Regions from separate parts of the Acinetobacter sp. 797_lipA genome, predicted to be linked through region 3. Evidence: predicted binding sites of a transcription regulator. Region 3 holds the regulator's gene; each other region holds the start of a gene.

Region 1 (4,207 bases), 1.5 Mb from region 3:
CGCCAATGGCGTAAACTTCATATTGGTATAGATGCTGAAACCCTTCAAATACGCGCTATTCAACTCACTACAAATAATGTGAGTGATTCACAAGTGCTTGGTGATTTACTCGATCAGATTCCACAAGATGAGCAGATTGACTCTGTCTATACTGATGGGGCTTATGACACCAAGCAATGCCGTCAAGTAATTGCAGACCGACAAGCACATGCGGTGATTCCGCCAAGAAAAAATGCGAAACCTTGTAAAGATACAAAGACCAGCTCGCTAGAGCGAAATGAATTACTTCGAACAGTTAAACGTTTAGGAAGAACAATATGGAAAAATTGGTCAGGCTATCATCGGCGAAGTTTGGTTGAAACTAAGATGCATTGCATCAAATTATTAGGCGATAAACTCCGTGCGAGAAACTTTCAAAGCCAAGTCAATGAGATTCATGCACGTGTGGCCGTATTAAATAAATTTACAGATTTAGGCCGACCTCACACCCAAGTTGCCACTTAAATTTAGATAACTTGGAAGAAGTTTAGCTTTTGAATGTTTGTGCAACAAAGCCGAAAGAAATGAATAACTTAAAAAATTCATTGCTAATCATATAAAAATGCCTGAAATAGCATTTGAGATGAGGCGAACATTAAAGGTTAAAGAAGCTGACGCACTGGAGCACGGTGGCCCTCTCAATGAAATTTAAAAGTGTTAGAGCCTAAAAAAAGTTGTAAAAATAGGCTAAATTACATAAAAAACTGAAATATCCATTTCTATCTGCTATTTAGAAAGCAATTGATATATATAAATTTTATGTATTATATGCAGCAATTATGAAGTAAAATTACAATTGAGTAAGAACTCACCATTGAATAAACAGAACAAACCCCTATAAAGTAATAGCGTGACTACATACAATGTTACAAACTGAGGAAATTCTCATGAAAAAGTTGACTGTAGCGGTTTTTGCCAGTCTTGCAACATTAATCGGGGCGCAAAGTTTTGCGGCATCACCTGAGCAAGAGTGTCAAAAATTAAAAGATGATCATGATGTCATTTATGCATCTAAAGGTTTCTGTTTTAAGGACCCTGAAGCGAAAGCAAAATTTGGCAATGATAATTGCTACACCACTAAACCGAAATTCTCTGAAAAAGAGCAACAACGTCTTGACGCCATTAAAGAACGTCAAAAAGAATTGAACTGTAAGTAAATCAGTTTAAGCGAAACTTAAGGAATAGACATGGCTTACGATGAGCAAAACATTTTTGCACGGATTTTACGTGGTGAACTTCCAGCCATTAAAGTATATGAAGATGACCAAGTTCTTGCATTCATGGATATTATGCCTCAAGCAGACGGTCATACTTTAGTCATACCCAAAACACCTGCGGTGACTTTACTCGACCTCCCTGCCGATACTGCTGCCTACACCATTCAAGTGGTACAAAAAGTAGCAAAAGCCATTGAAGTCGGTTTGGATGCCAAAGGCATTGTGCTCATGCAATTGTCTGGAGCGGCTGCTGGGCAAACCGTTCCCCATGTACATTTCCACCTCATTCCGAGTTCGGTACATGAGCTAGGTAAGCATGCGTTACAAATGGGTGATCAAGAAAAAATCAAAGCACAAGCAGAAAAAATTCGCGCTGCTTTGTAATTCCATCCATTCAATCAAGGAGCTTCGGCTCCTTTTTTTATTTAAATACAATTAAAATACTTAAAAATAAATCACAATTATTAGACCTCTTGCGAAAGTATATTTTTATCTAATTTTTGAATTGGCTAAAACCTCATAAAATATAGCTTTCGGGTGCTTAAAACGTGACTAACGCAAGACGTCTATTTATTACATTTTATTACCCGTCATCAAATTGTAATTTTTTCTTCACTTCAATGTCACAAAGTTTGCAGATACTGCTTAGCAAGTTGGTGAGCTTGTGTAACTTTTTGTACACAAGCTAACTAAATAAGAAAGCAAGGCGAATGCCATTTTTAAAAGTGTTTTGGAGAAATCTTGATGAAAAAATTGCTTCTAGCAGCTACTGTTGCAGCAATGGGTGTAAGCGCAGCACAAGCAGCACCAACTTTATATGGTAAGATCAATCTATCAGTTGATCAAATTCAAAATAATGATTTTGAAAAAGATGAAGATTTCACTGAACTAAATTCTAACGCTTCTCGTATTGGGGTTAAAGGCGAAGAAAAATTAACTGACAATGTGTCAGCAGTTTATGTGGCTGAATGGGAAATCAGTGCAGATGGTGATGAAAGTGATGCTCAAACTTTCAAAAAACGTAATCTTTTTGGTGGTTTAAAGTTTACAAATGTAGGTACTTTAAAAGCTGGTTTTTTTGACTCTTATTTCAAAGATGCTGCTGGAAAATATCAAGATATCTTTAATGATCACACCCTTGATATCACAAACACGATGTATGGTGAAGATCGTCTTAAAAACTCTATCGGGTTTGAAACAGACAAGAAAATGCTAGGTGGTTTACAATTTAATATCCTCGCGCAACAAGGTGAAGATGCAACTAAAGACTATGCCACATCTGGTCAAAAAGGAAAACGTGATGGGTTTGGTGATTCCATCTCTACTTCTTTAACTTATGAAAATAAAGAGGTTGGTGTTGCTCTTGCACTAGCTGGTAACTTTGGCGTTCAAGGTAAATACGCTGGATTAGATGATAAAAAACTATATTCAGATGCTGTACGCGTAACTGGTTCTTACGATTTTAGTAAAATCGGCGCAAATGGTCTAGTGTTAGGTGCTCTTTATCAACAAGCTGAACCTACTGATGATATTAATGGCTTAGAAGGTCTTGAAGAGAAAGCATGGTTAATTAGCTCAACATATAAAGTTGGCAACACACCATGGGTTGTTAAAGCTCAATACCAAACTGCTGAAACTACAGCTGATGCATTTAATGATATCACCATTGACCAATATGGTATCGGTGTTGACTACAACTTAAATAAACAAACTCGTTTCTACGGTGTGCTTGCACAACAGAAACTTGATATTACTGGTGTAGATCTTGAAGAAGATAACAAAACAGTATTTGGTTTAGGAATGGAATATAACTTCTAATCTTAAGATTAAAGTGAATTCTAAAAATAAAAGGGCTTATGCCCTTTTATTTTTTCTTAAATTTAGCGTTTTAAGAAGCCGGAAACTAAATTCAATACCTGTTGAATATCCGCGTTGGCTTCTTGAGGATTAGTTTGTCCTGCTTGCGGGGTAAGTGAATCAATAATTTGCGGTAACACTTGTGAAATAGCACTATATACATCTTGTTTAGGTGCATTCGCTTGCTCTGCAACTTGCTCCACCGCGGCATCATCAAACAAGTTTTGCACTTGTTCTGGATTTACACTGGCATTCTCCCCTGGTCCTGTTGAAACCCAGTCTTCAACCTGACTACTTAAACCCTGCCCTTTGAGTTTATCTAAAGCTGCCTGCAAACCACCTTGCTGTTGAATCCATGCCAAAATCAAAGGCAATACCGCAATCAATAAACTTTTTCCACCGCCTGCGAATCCTGAATTCTGCGAGTTTGGCGCCTGCTGCGACTGCCCACCAGTCAAACCACCCAACACCGAGCCTAAAATATCACCCAGACCACCCTGTTGTGTTTGGCTCGTACCACCCGCTCCGAGTTGCCCAAGCACCGAACCCAAAATCCCACCCAAACCACTTTGCTGATTTGGCTGTTGCTGACCGCCCATGGCCTGCTTTGCCAAAATTTCTATAATATTATTAAGGTTCGTCATCACTTTATCCCGTCTAGGTTTTTAAACAGCATACGATGTTTAAAAAAACCCTATAGAGATAAATTGTTAATTTTTGCTATAAATGGAAAAATACAGTCGCAGTCGAATCACCAACGGAATTTATTCCAGTTTTCAGGATTCGCCCAAAATTTTGAATTGAACCAGTCAGGCACATGCTTATAGGTCAAAATATTAAATTGCCATAAAGCAAAGTTTTTACCATGCGTCGTTTTATCGATTAGCTGCGTAAAACCTAAAGCACGAAGCAGTTGTTCATCCTGCAATTGACTCACCACCACAATACGCTTTGCCATCAAATCTCTTAAACGCACCAATAGTTGTGATTTTTGTTGTGAGCTTATATTTTGCATTTCTGCCGTGTCAAAAAACACAAAACCTAAATCATAGCGCTGGGTAAAAGGCAGACTTAAAAAGTCAGATACGCTAAAA
Region 2 (4,207 bases), 980 kb from region 3:
GAGTAACCTGCAAACCATGAGTCACGGGTGTCATTGGTAGTCCCAGATTTGCCTGCAAGCTGAAGCGAGTTCGGCAGAGTGTTATAAGCCGAACGACCTGTACCTGAGGTCATCACTTGTTGTAGGCCATAATTCAGGACATAGGCTGAAGCAGGGTCAATAGTTTGTTGGACATTTAAACCATAACGGGTCAGCAAGCGACCATTTTGATCGACAACAGTACGAATGGATTTAGTCGGATACTTAAAACCGCCTGTGGCAAAGTTGCCATAAATGCTGAGCATTTCCATCGGAGACATGTCTACCGCACCCAAGAAAATGGATGGATAGGTTGGAATATTACTGGTCACACCAAAACGTTTTAGGTGATTGCTAAACGTCGATAAACCAAACTCTTGACCAAGGCGAACAGCTGATAAGTTATATGAATTAGACAGTGCTTGTACCATTGGCACAACGCCATGTTCACCACCACTATAGTTCTTAGGTGTCCATGCTTTACCATTGGCTTGAATACTAATGCTACTGTCTTCAATTGGGCTGGCCCAGTTGTAACGTCCCGATTGAATTGCACTGAGGTAAATCACTGGTTTAAGCAGTGAGCCGACTTGACGTTTGGCATCGAGTGCACGGTTAAAACCGGTAAAGTCTTGGGTTGAACCAACAGCTGCGACCAATTCACCATTTTCAGGATGAGCAACCAACACCGCACCTTGTAGCTCTTTTAGACGGCTTGAGCCACGGCTTAAGCGACCAACAGTCGATTTAAACGCATCTTGAATTTTGGTTTGGGCAATCGGATCGAGCGTTGTAAAGATGCGTAGACCTTGGTTGGTCAAATCACCTTCTTGGTATTCGGTACGTAACTGACGGCGTACAATGTCTAAGAAATCTGGGAAACGTGAAGGGCCGAGAGTCGGTTTGGCAATCACATTTAAAGGGCGAGCCGTTTCAGTTTCATATTGTTCTTGGGTCAGATAGCCCATGACCAACATGTTGTTTAAAACAATATTACGGCGTTTTTTCGCAGCTTCTGGGTTACGCCAAGGGTTATATAAGGTTGGACCTTGTACCAAACCCACCAAATAAGCTTGTTGCGCAATATTTAGCTCACGCAAAGGCATCCCGAAGTAAAACTGCGAAGCCAAACCATAACCATTAATAGAATAGTTGCCATTTTGACCGAGGTTCACTTCATTGAGATAGGCTTCTAAAATTTCATCTTTGTCATAGTGAAATTCGACCAATAAAGCCATAAATGCTTCATTGACTTTACGCTTAATGGTTTTTTCAGGGGTGAGATAGAAGTTTTTCACCAACTGTTGGGTCAGTGTTGAACCACCTTGACGTTTTCCACCCGTGACATTACTCACAATCGCACGTGCCGTACCACGAATCGAAACGCCGTGGTGACTATAGAAATTACGATCTTCTGTTGCAATTAAAGCCTCAATTAAAGGCTTAGGGACTTTGTCGAGTTTAATCAGGACACGGTCTTCATTATGCTGCGGATAAATCCCGCCAATCAGCATCGGCTCTAAACGTGCAATCCCTGTAGAAGAGGGTTTAGTTGCACTGACTTCAGCCACTTGCTCATCGGCAAAGGTGACTTTAAGCACTTGTTCAGGCTCGACACTATCACCGAAGTCAAAGCCACGAGTGTGTACATATAGCTCATTGCCAGAACTGACAAAGTTCCCTGATTTGGTATAGTTTTCCGAGGACTTATAGCCCAAAAGTTTTAACTCTTGAGTGAAGTCAGCCTGACTGACAGGGGCATTGGTATACACTTCGAGCGGGCGTGCGAATACCTTCGCAGGAATGTCCCAGCGCTTGCCTTCAAACTTGTCACGTACAACGGAGTCGAGTCTTATCAAATAAATACTAAACACCAAGAATGCTGCAATGACTAAGATGCAGAAGATCAGTGCAATTAAACCTATGCCACGTTCTGACTTCATAAATACGAATAAGATCCTGAGAAATTGTGCTAATCATGCGAAGCTTTTCGCTAATTTGCAATAATTAAACTGTGAACAAACTGAAATATAGACAATTCCGCGTGTAGGAGCAGTCACTTTAGTTTTTGAATCAATTTAAATAAATAATGTTATGATAGGCGAGAATCGTAGCGGAGCGATGTTGCAGGTGCAAATTTCACATAAAACATTTCGAAACATAGGCTTAATTGGACGTCCTGATAAGTCTTCAGTTGTCGAAACCTTATGTCTTATTCATGATCATCTACTCAGCTTAGGGTTACATCCCGTTTTTGATGCGCAAACCGCTGAACTGGTTCCTTATAAAAACACGCAAACGGTGAGTCGTGCGCTTCTGGGTGAAGTGGTCGATTTGGTGATTGTGGTGGGCGGAGATGGCTCACTTCTGCATGCTGCACGTGCCTTGGTTAAATTTAATACCCCTGTAATGGGTGTAAACCGAGGGCGTTTGGGTTTTTTAACCGACATCAAGCCGACTGAAGTGATTTTTAAGCTCGATCAAGTCTTAAAAGGTGAGTTTCAGTTAGATCGTCGTTTCTTATTGGAAATGGAAATTCGCTCAAAGGGCGAGACGATTTATGATGCGATTGCGCTAAACGATGTGGTATTACACTCGGGTAAGTCGGTGCATATGATTGATTTCGAACTGAATATCGATGGCCAATATGTCTACCGTCAACACAGTGATGGTTTGATTGTATCAACGCCCACGGGTTCAACAGCCTATTCGTTGTCAGGTGGTGGCCCAATCGTGCATCCGGGGATGGATGCGATTGCTTTGGTACCGATGCATCCACATACCTTGTCTTCACGCCCGATTGTGGTGGGTGGACACAGTGAAATTAAGCTTCTGATTCGTGAAAACCGTGTTTTGCCGATGGTCAGTGCCGATGGTCAACACAGTGTTTCACTCAATGTGGGTGATAGCTTACATATTCGTAAGCACCCCTTTAAACTGAATTTATTACATCCACCGGGTTATGATTTTTATATGTCATGCCGAACTAAACTTGGGTGGAACCAAGATTTTGACTCTTTTCAACAGGATTAAATCATGAATATTGAACAGATGCTTTCTATTTTAGATGCCGATATTGTTGAGCGTTTAAAAACAGCTGTAGAAATTGGTAAATGGCCAAATGGCGTTGCGTTGACTGCTGAACAACGTCAAACTTGTATGCAAGCTGTTATTGCTTGGGAGCATCAGAATACGCCTGAAAAAGAACGTACGGGTTATATCGATAAAGGACATAAAGAAGAAGGTGAGGAGTGTGATTCTCATGTGCCTGAACCAGAATTTAAACCTATTCGTTTTATTTAATTGATTAAAAATACGTTGAATCGCTCAGCAGCAGATGCTTGGTGATTCAACAACTGAATCTAAAAAGAATAACCTGCAAAACTGTTTCAATCATTATGCTTATAAAAATAATAAAGCTCACTCGACTCAGTTTGTTCTTCATTACTGCAATTTCGACCAATGTATTTGCAGAGCCAACAAGTGATGCAAGAAAAATTGAATGTTTATTAGATGTTTCTGTGTTACCGAGTCAAAATTTTAAAAATCCCGTCACACAATACACATCAATGAAAAATGATGGTTATCCGATGTTGTTGATTGGAATAAAGATCCATAACGCCCATGCAGGCGAAGCATCGAAAAAGATAAAAAGCCATCAGCTCTATTGTTCAAACCTAATTGGACAACAAAAAGATGTTTATTTATCTGGCCCTTATCAATCTCAAAAAATTGAGATTCATATTGGTGATCAGTTGATTCTCAGAAATATTCATTCTTCAGAAAAGCCTTATCCTTACTGGGCTGACTTTTACTGGATCGAAAAGCGTGACGAATAACGTTCACGCTTTTGCTTGTCCCTTATGCTTGGAAACGAGTGTGCCAAAGCTGCTTAGCCTGTTGCATAGCGTCGCTATACGTATCGCAGACGCCCATGGTATATAGCGCAATACCAATGGTTTCAGTCACTGCCATTTCACCATATTCATGTTGTTTTTCACCCAGCCAAACTGCTTTAAACTCACCTAAATCTAGCTCTTCTTCAATTGGGCTTCGGTTGTCGGTGAGCTTAGGGAGCTCATGTTCGTAGAGTTCACCATTTTTAATGCCGCAGATCAGTGTTTTGGCATCTGGGTTACGTTCAAATTCGCCGCCTTCACCTTTAATGACAGCACTGTTTTGATAACCT
Region 3 (4,207 bases):
GATTCAATTTCTAAATGTGCTTGGTGCTGCATTAATACGTGTTTCACAATTGCGAGTCCTAAGCCTGTGCCACCCGTTTGTCGACTGCGCGCGCTGTCAACACGGTAGAAGCGTTCGGTTAAACGGGGCAGGTGCTTAGGATCAATGCCTATACCAGTATCTTCCACAGTAAAATAAGCCTGTTCACCATTGTCATGCCAACCCATGGTCACCGTTCCACCTTTCGGCGTGTATTTGATGGCATTGGTAATCAGATTACTAAAAGCGCTGGCTAACTCCATATCTGAACCGATTAAGTCGCAGTGACTGTCGATATCGAGATTGAGCGTATGCCCATAATCAATATTATAGGCATGCGCATCGTCATAAAGTTGGTTCATTAAGCTAGGCATATCAATGATTTGATTTTTAGCAATTTGCTTGTCATTTTCTAGGCGTGACAGTAATAGCAAATCATTCACCAAGGCATTCATGCGTTTGGCCTGTGCCTGCATTTGGTCAAAGGCCCGCTTCCAACGTGGGTTGAGATCTTCTTGGTCGGTAAAGGTTTCAATATAACCACTGAGTACTGTGAGCGGTGTGCGTAGTTCATGTGAAATGTTATCGACAAAGTCTTTACGCATTTGTTCGAGATTATGCATACGGGTCACGTCATAGGCGACTAGTAAGCGACTTTCACCCCCAAATCGGGTCATTTTGACTTGAACATAATGTTCATCAAAACTGGATGACTTCATTTTTAAGCCATCTGGTGCCGCATCAATATTATTGTAATAATCCACAAAACTCGGTTGGCGTAATAAAGTCAAAATATTACGGCCACGGTCATTTTGTTCGATGCCTAATAATCGTTCTGCGGCAGGGTTCCACCATTCAATTTGTTGCATGTCATCGATCAGCACCACGGCTTCTTGCAAAGCGACCAATGATGACTGTGCCCGATCAATCAACCCGACCATTTCCGCTTGTACAATCCGTTCTTGGCGCTGTGCACGATAAACATTGAACAATAATGCCCCCCAAATGCCCCCAAGGTTGGGTGGAACTTCGTAGGGACGATTGGAAATCCAGTCATTGACCAAATACAAAGAGCGCATTTGCAGAATGAAAAAAACGGCAAAGGCAAAGGAGATACACGTCCAAAAATAACCAACGCCAAAACCAATCAAGCTTGCAATCAGCAAGAAAAAGGCAAGGAGACGTAAGTCCTGTTTGGCAAAGCCCCATAAACTGCTGTATCGCGTTTTTTTATGCTCGCGCGCAAGTTCAGGGACCGGGTAGGGTTCATACATAAAACAAAATTAACCTAGGGCGATATCCGCACGTGTAGAGAATCGATAGCCTGTACCGCGAACTGTTTGCACAAAGCGATCTGCCGCATAAGGCTCAAGCACTTTACGTAAACGGCGAATATGCACGTCGATGGTACGGTCTTCAATATACACGTTTCCACCCCAGACTTGGTCAAGAAGTTGTGCACGGGTGTAGGCACGCTCAGGATGAGTCATGAAGAAGGCCAGTAAACGATACTCGGTTGGTCCCATGTCGAGGAAATTATTGCCAAAGCTGACCCGTTGGCTGACAGGGTCTAAGATTAAGCCATTGGCATCAATCGATTTTTCACCGCTGAGCGCATTAGCGCGGCGTAAAACGGCTTTAATGCGTGAAACCAATTCACGGGTCGAAAACGGTTTAGTCATGTAGTCATCTGCACCAGCGTCCAGACCTTGTACTTTATGGTCTTCTTCACCACGTGCCGTGAGCATAATGACTGGAATTTCAGAGAGATTTTCATCGCGCTTGAGACGGCGACATAAGTCTACGCCACTGACGCCACCAGGCATCATCCAGTCGAGCAAGATCAAAGCAGGGCGCTGATCCACAATCATTTGGTGGGCTTGTTTTGCATCTTCTGCTTGTAAGCATTGAAAGCCTGCCATATCCAACGAGGTGTGAATCATTTCTCGAATGGGAAGTTCATCATCGACGATTAAAATGTAGTCATCTTTCACAACGCAATATCCTATTGTAGGTAACGGCAGGCCGTTTTAATTTTATGACAGGCTTATTACAAAGATTAATTATGACAGTATCATTGCAAAAAACAGACGATTGATGAAATTTGCAAAAAAATGTGACAAAAAATCGTCATATTGGGATTCAAAATTAATGGAAGTTTAATCTAAATTGCATTCGGAAATGCCGATTGCATCCAAATGAAAAGTCTTAGACATCCAATTTTGCCCGTGTATTCGGGTCTGAAAAGGTTTCTAGGAGTGAAATAAACACAATACGGCTGGAGGATAAAACTTCTTCAAAGGATTGTTTAAACCCACTAACCACCCAACGGATCGCAATTTGTGTGACATAGCCATTGAGACCTGTGGCGACCAGCGAAATTTCTCGTTCGGACCGGTTAATTTGCGGCATCATTAGCATCACAAAGGCCTGAATCATTCGGTCAAAACGGGTCATGGTTTCATGAATGGTGGCTTGGTTATGTAATTCTTGGACCAACATTGCATCGATATAAATAATACGCGCCATGCGGGGATTATCTTTTAAGGTGGTGAGCAGGGCACGCAGTCCAGCATCAATCATTTTGTGTGGATCTGAAGAGGCTTGCATAATGGCTTGCATGACATTGTGCTGTAACTCATCAATCAGCTTTAAAAAAATAGTTTGAAACAGTTGCTCACTTTTTTTAAACGATTCATAAAAATAACGTTCAGTAAGTTTGGCTTCATTACAAATATCTTTCACCGTCACGGCAAAAAAGCCGTGAGTGCCGTAGGCTTCAATTCCTGCTTCAATGAGTTTTTCACGACGCAGCTGTTTACGTTCAGAAAGCGATAAGCCTTTGAATTGTCTTTCTTTAATTTTATTGTTGTCGCTGTTTTTTTGTACTGGTTCAGATGCCGTCATCAGATTTCATCGCCCTATTTTAAAGCCAAGGTTTTGTATAGTTTAGCAATAAACCATGACTCTACCTATGCGTAGGCTTTAATCACTATCTGGTTTTCATGGACTTGACACTTTTGGCTATTAAATTTATGACAATTGATATTGTCAATTATAAAAAAAGTATCTACAGTCGATGTACAAAGATAAAGGACAACCACAATCTCATGAAGAATTTTAAAAATAAAGTTGCAGCCATTACAGGCGCTGGGTCGGGTATTGGCCAACAATTGGCACTTTTATTGGCCAAGGCGGGCTGTCATGTGTCATTGAGTGATGTCAATGAGCAAGGTTTAGCGAAAACAGTTGAACTGCTACAAGGCAGCAATGTACGCGTCACCACGAAAAAATTAGACGTCTCAGACCGTTTAGCGATGCAAGCGTGGGCTGAAGAAACTGTACAAAATCATGGTTCTGTAAATATGATTTTTAATAATGCTGGCGTTGCTTTGGGTTCAACCGTAGAAGGTGCATCCTATGAAGAGCTGGAATGGATCGTGGGGATTAATTTCTGGGGTGTGGTCTATGGCACCAAAGAGTTTTTGCCTTATATTAAGAAAACAGGCGATGGGCATATCATCAATATTTCCAGCTTATTTGGCCTAACCGCTCAACCGACTCAGTCTGCTTACAATGCCACTAAGTTTGCGGTGCGTGGCTTTACCGAGTCATTACGCCAAGAGTTAGATATGGAAAACTCTGGCGTGAGCGCGTTGTGCGTGCATCCGGGTGGGATTCGAACCAATATTGCCAATGCTGCCAAAGTGAATGACAGCTTGCGTAGCATCGGGATGAACCCTGAGAAATCTGCGCAGACCTTTAATAAATTATTACGCTGTCCACCCGAAGAAGCGGCACGTCAAATTTTAGAGGCGGTACAAAAAGACAAGCGTCGTTTATTGATTGGTAATGATGCGAAAACGCTAGATTTGATTCAGCGTATCTTACCGACGGGCTACCAAAAAGTGACGGCTTTTGCGACCAAATTAAGCCAAAGAAAGTCTTAATGTTGTGATGTAAAAAAACCCGCTTTGGCGGGTTTTTTTATACTTTATTTTAAAGAGTGTCATGATCAAAAAACTGTTTTATTAAATATCCGTTTAACTTTAAATGAGCGTTTCAATGGTCTTTTTCTTCCAAACAAATTGATAATAAAGCCCCTGCATAATGCATAAGCTGACAAAGGCTAGCGCATAAGCATACCAAATCCCTTGCAGTCCCCACCATTCACTAAATAAGTAGGCAC
Region 4 (4,207 bases), 2.3 Mb from region 3:
GGTCAGCATTAATATTGCACCATCAACTACAACCCACTCTGTCACCAAAAACCCATTGCTCAAAGCCGCATTTAATGGGGCAAGCTTGTTTGATGTTGAAGCCTTTAAACCTGAAACCACCAATGCAATCATGGCGGCTTTATGGATCCATGATCTGCGTAATCCTGAGTCTGTAGCCAATCCAGAGAACAAACTTGAACATCCATTAGAGCTGATGATGCATGGTGCCAATCACGGTGGCTTATGGCGTGTAGCTTATTTAGCACGTACCGCACTCCCCTTTGCGGCACTTTATGGTTTTGCCGCAGACAAGCTACCACTCAACAAAGTATTTGCTTTACTGAAAAAGTAAGACCTTGAATACCCGCTTCAAGAAAATACAGAGCTAAAAAAACGCTACCTTCGGTAGCGTTTTTTATTATTGGTTTTTACCAATCAGATTAAACAAACTGTAGGAACAACCAGAACAAACCACCTGATAAACAGATCGTTGCTGGCAAGGTAAAGATCCAAGCCGAAAGAATGGTTCTCACTGTTGCAAAGTTTAGACCTGACTTATTCGCCACCATGGTCCCTGCAACCGCAGAGTTCAATACGTGTGTGGTCGATACGGGCATACCAAAGCCATCAGCGGCTGCAATTGTGGTCATCGCCACCAATTCTGCTGACATGCCTTGACCATAAGTCATATGGTTTTTACCAATACGCTCACCTACAGTCACGACAATACGCTTCCAACCGACCATCGTACCTAGACCTAAAGCCAATGCCACAGCCACTTTCACCCATGTTGGGATATACTGTAAGAATGAATCAAGGTTACTACGATATTCTTTTACTGTCTTCTTGCCTGCTTCAGACATCGCTGGCAATTGATCCGCTTTATCCAAACGTTTGAACGCAGTCGTGCTTAAGTACATGTCATTACGTAGTGCAGAAACTTCAGCTTCAGGAATATCTTTAAGATCTCCGTAATGGCCAACACGCTCACCCAAATGATCTGTCAAACTGGCTAAAGCAGGTACAACTTCTGGAGTCATTTCTTTGGTTTGAATATATTGCGTGATCACCGTACGGGCTTTTTCATCTGCAATATCGTTATGATTCGGATAAATCACAGCTGCAGTTTGATCTGAAAGTTGAGCAAATGACTGAATGTGCTGTGAATCTAAATTCTTATTTAAAGAATAAGCCAAAGGCACAATACCAATCAAAATCAGCATGATTAGACCCATACCTTTTTGACCGTCATTTGAACCGTGCGCAAAACTTACACCTGTGCAAGTAAAAATCAAAATGGCACGAATCAGTGGAGGTGGTGGTTTGTTGCCTTCAGGTGGTTGGAACAGTTCCAGTTGTTTCTTAAAGATTTTTTTCACCAATAAGAACAACACTGCTGCAAAAGCAAAACCGATCATAGGTGAAAACAGTAAAGCTTTACCGACTTTAATCACCTGATCCATATCTACACCCGAAGCACCGCTACCCGAATGCATCAGGTAGTTCATGATGCCCACACCCAAGATCGAACCGATCAAAGTGTGCGAACTTGATGCTGGAATACCCAAGAACCATGTGCCCAAATTCCACAAAATCGCAGCAATCAACATGGCAAACACCATGGCAAAACCTGCACCTGAGCTGACATTCATAATCAACTCAACAGGCAAAAGCGCAATAATACCGTAAGCCACTGCACCACTTGCGACCATAACCCCAAGGAAGTTACAGAAACCAGCCCACATCACCGCAACAGGTGCAGACAGTGCATTGGTATAAATGACCGTTGCAACCGCATTGGCAGTGTCGTGGAAGCCATTTACAAACTCAAAACCCAAAGCAATGAACAACGCCGTCGCTAAAAGAATTAAAGAGTAAAGATTCAGTGCAGGAACATGCGATAAGTCAGCAGAAAGCTGAAAGCCAATATAAATTAGCGTTGAAATAATGACCGTTAAAAACACCGGCATAAAAAATTTCGGTGTAGGTACGTGCACATTCGTCGACTTGACCTGTGTTACGTGCACCTGATCTTGGACGGGAGGAATATTAGAATTCATGCAGACGGCTAAAGAGGATATCAATATCCCCTATTGTTCAATTTAATTGTGACAATTATATGACAAATGCGTGTCACATGAAGCCAATTTTTTCATAATTGGCTTATTTTAGATCAGCAGTAAATCGCTTATAAGCCTTGAACGCACTGTGCTGGCTCAAAATTTAACTTTTCGGTGCGGATTACGCTGAATTATTTTCTTACATTTGGCTGTGCTGTCTGTAACAATCTGCTCCAATCAATATTTTTCATCTCTATTTCTTCTGATCTATTAACATAGCGGGTCTATATTTCACTTTCGTGAAAACTAAAGCTAAATCAGCCTTTTTTATTTGCCATATAGCCAATACCACTTGAATTAGGCATCAATCGATCTGCTTTTCTGCTAAAATATTGCACGTTTTGAAAACCTGTTTGTGAGTTTTGAATGTCTACACTTGCCACCTTAAAAGCACTTCTTGCCGAGCGCATCCTTATTATCGATGGCGCAATGGGCACCATGATTCAGCGTCACAAGCTCGAAGAAGAAGATTATCGTGGTGAACGCTTTGTAGATTGGGCTTCTGACCTCAAAGGCAACAATGACCTTTTGGTACTGACACAGCCGCAAATTATTCAAGGCATTCATGAAGCTTACCTCGATGCAGGTGCAGACATTATTGAAACCAACAGCTTCAATGGCACACGTGTTTCAATGTCAGACTATCACATGGAAGACCTTGTTCCCGAGATTAACCGTGAAGCAGCTCGTCTAGCACGTGCGGCATGTGACAAATATTCAACCCCAGACAAACCTCGCTTTGTTGCTGGTGTACTTGGTCCGACTTCACGTACTTGTTCAATTTCACCCAATGTAAATGACCCTGCCTTCCGTAACATTACCTTTGATGAACTGAAAGAAAACTATATAGAAGCTACGCATGCCTTGATCGAGGGCGGTGCAGACATTCTCTTGATTGAAACCGTGTTCGATACCTTAAACTGTAAAGCCGCAATCTTTGCGGTGAAAGAAGTGTTCAAACAACTTGGTCGTGAACTTCCTCTCATGATCTCGGGCACCATTACCGATGCATCAGGTCGTACCTTAACAGGTCAAACTGCGGAAGCGTTCTGGAACTCGGTGCGTCATGGTGACTTACTCTCAATTGGTTTTAACTGTGCCTTGGGTGCAGATGCCATGCGCCCGCATGTAAAAACCATTGCTGATGTTGCAGATACCTTTGTTTCTGCCCATCCAAACGCAGGTTTACCAAATGCCTTTGGTGAATATGATGAAACCCCAGAGCAAACTGCAGCCTTCATTAAAGAATTTGCAGAAAGTGGTTTGATCAATATTACAGGTGGTTGCTGTGGCACAACGCCTGATCATATTCGTGCCATTTACAATGCTGTTAAAGACATTCAACCACGTCACATTCCAGAAACCAGACCTGCATGTCGTCTCAGTGGTTTAGAACCATTTAACATTACTGCAGATTCATTGTTTGTGAACGTCGGTGAACGGACCAACGTCACGGGTTCAAAAAAATTCCTACGCTTAATCCGTGAAGAAAAATTTGCTGAAGCCCTAGAGGTTGCCCAGCAACAGGTTGAAGCAGGCGCACAAATCATCGACATTAACATGGATGAAGGGATGCTCGATTCGCAAAATGCGATGGTGCATTTCCTGAATCTGGTTGCATCTGAGCCTGATATTTCTCGTGTGCCAATCATGATTGACTCATCAAAATGGGAAATCATTGAAGCTGGTTTGAAATGCGTACAAGGTAAGCCAGTCGTCAACTCGATTTCCTTAAAAGAAGGTTATGACGAGTTTGTCGAAAAAGCGCGTTTATGCCGTCAGTACGGTGCTGCGATCATTGTTATGGCCTTTGATGAAACAGGTCAGGCAGATACCGCAAAACGCAAGCGTGAAATCTGTAAACGTTCTTATGATGTTTTAGTCAATGATGTTGGCTTCCCTGCCGAAGATATTATTTTTGACCCGAACGTGTTTGCCGTGGCAACAGGGATCGAAGAACACAACAACTATGGCGTCGATTTTATTGAAGCTACAGGTTGGATCAAACAGAACTTACCGCATGCCATGATCTCAGGTGGTGTATCCAACGTATCGTTCTCATTCCGTGGTAATGAGCCTGTACGTGA

Evidence for each region. The regulator PhoB, encoded in region 3, activates phosphate uptake and scavenging genes when phosphate is short. The targets are predictions, from matches to a motif close to TGTCATNAANCTGTCATAA.
Region 1: the regulator PhoB is predicted to act here: its motif matches at 1,845-1,863, upstream of AC4CU2_RS07785 (porin).
Region 2: the regulator PhoB is predicted to act here: its motif matches at 2,032-2,050, upstream of AC4CU2_RS05265 (NAD(+) kinase).
Region 4: the regulator PhoB is predicted to act here: its motif matches at 2,107-2,125, upstream of AC4CU2_RS11775 (inorganic phosphate transporter).

Annotation. Positions count from the first base shown of each region.
Region 1 is NZ_JBZAYQ010000001.1:1,609,007-1,613,213, reverse strand. Features, by position in the region: gene AC4CU2_RS07800 (IS5-like element ISAha1 family transposase) at 1-504, shown strand, start outside; gene AC4CU2_RS07795 (YARHG domain-containing protein) at 927-1,196, shown strand; gene AC4CU2_RS07790 (HIT family protein) at 1,227-1,640, shown strand; gene AC4CU2_RS07785 (porin) at 2,001-3,074, shown strand; gene AC4CU2_RS07780 (YidB family protein) at 3,137-3,757, opposite strand; gene AC4CU2_RS07775 (DUF6231 family protein) at 3,865-4,207, opposite strand, start outside.
Region 2 is NZ_JBZAYQ010000001.1:1,083,115-1,087,321, forward strand. Features, by position in the region: gene mrcB (penicillin-binding protein 1B) at 1-1,961, opposite strand, end outside; gene AC4CU2_RS05265 (NAD(+) kinase) at 2,113-3,051, shown strand; gene AC4CU2_RS05270 (YeaC family protein) at 3,055-3,321, shown strand; gene AC4CU2_RS05275 (hypothetical protein) at 3,417-3,857, shown strand; gene AC4CU2_RS05280 (glycosyl transferase family protein) at 3,880-4,207, opposite strand, start outside.
Region 3 is NZ_JBZAYQ010000001.1:101,075-105,281, forward strand. Features, by position in the region: gene phoR (phosphate regulon sensor histidine kinase PhoR) at 1-1,292, opposite strand, end outside; gene phoB (phosphate regulon transcriptional regulator PhoB) at 1,302-2,012, opposite strand; gene AC4CU2_RS00460 (TetR/AcrR family transcriptional regulator) at 2,227-2,925, opposite strand; gene AC4CU2_RS00465 (SDR family NAD(P)-dependent oxidoreductase) at 3,129-3,968, shown strand; gene AC4CU2_RS00470 (MATE family efflux transporter) at 4,068-4,207, opposite strand, start outside.
Region 4 is NZ_JBZAYQ010000001.1:2,392,620-2,396,826, forward strand. Features, by position in the region: gene AC4CU2_RS11770 (hypothetical protein) at 1-352, shown strand, start outside; gene AC4CU2_RS11775 (inorganic phosphate transporter) at 441-2,060, opposite strand; gene metH (methionine synthase) at 2,487-4,207, shown strand, end outside.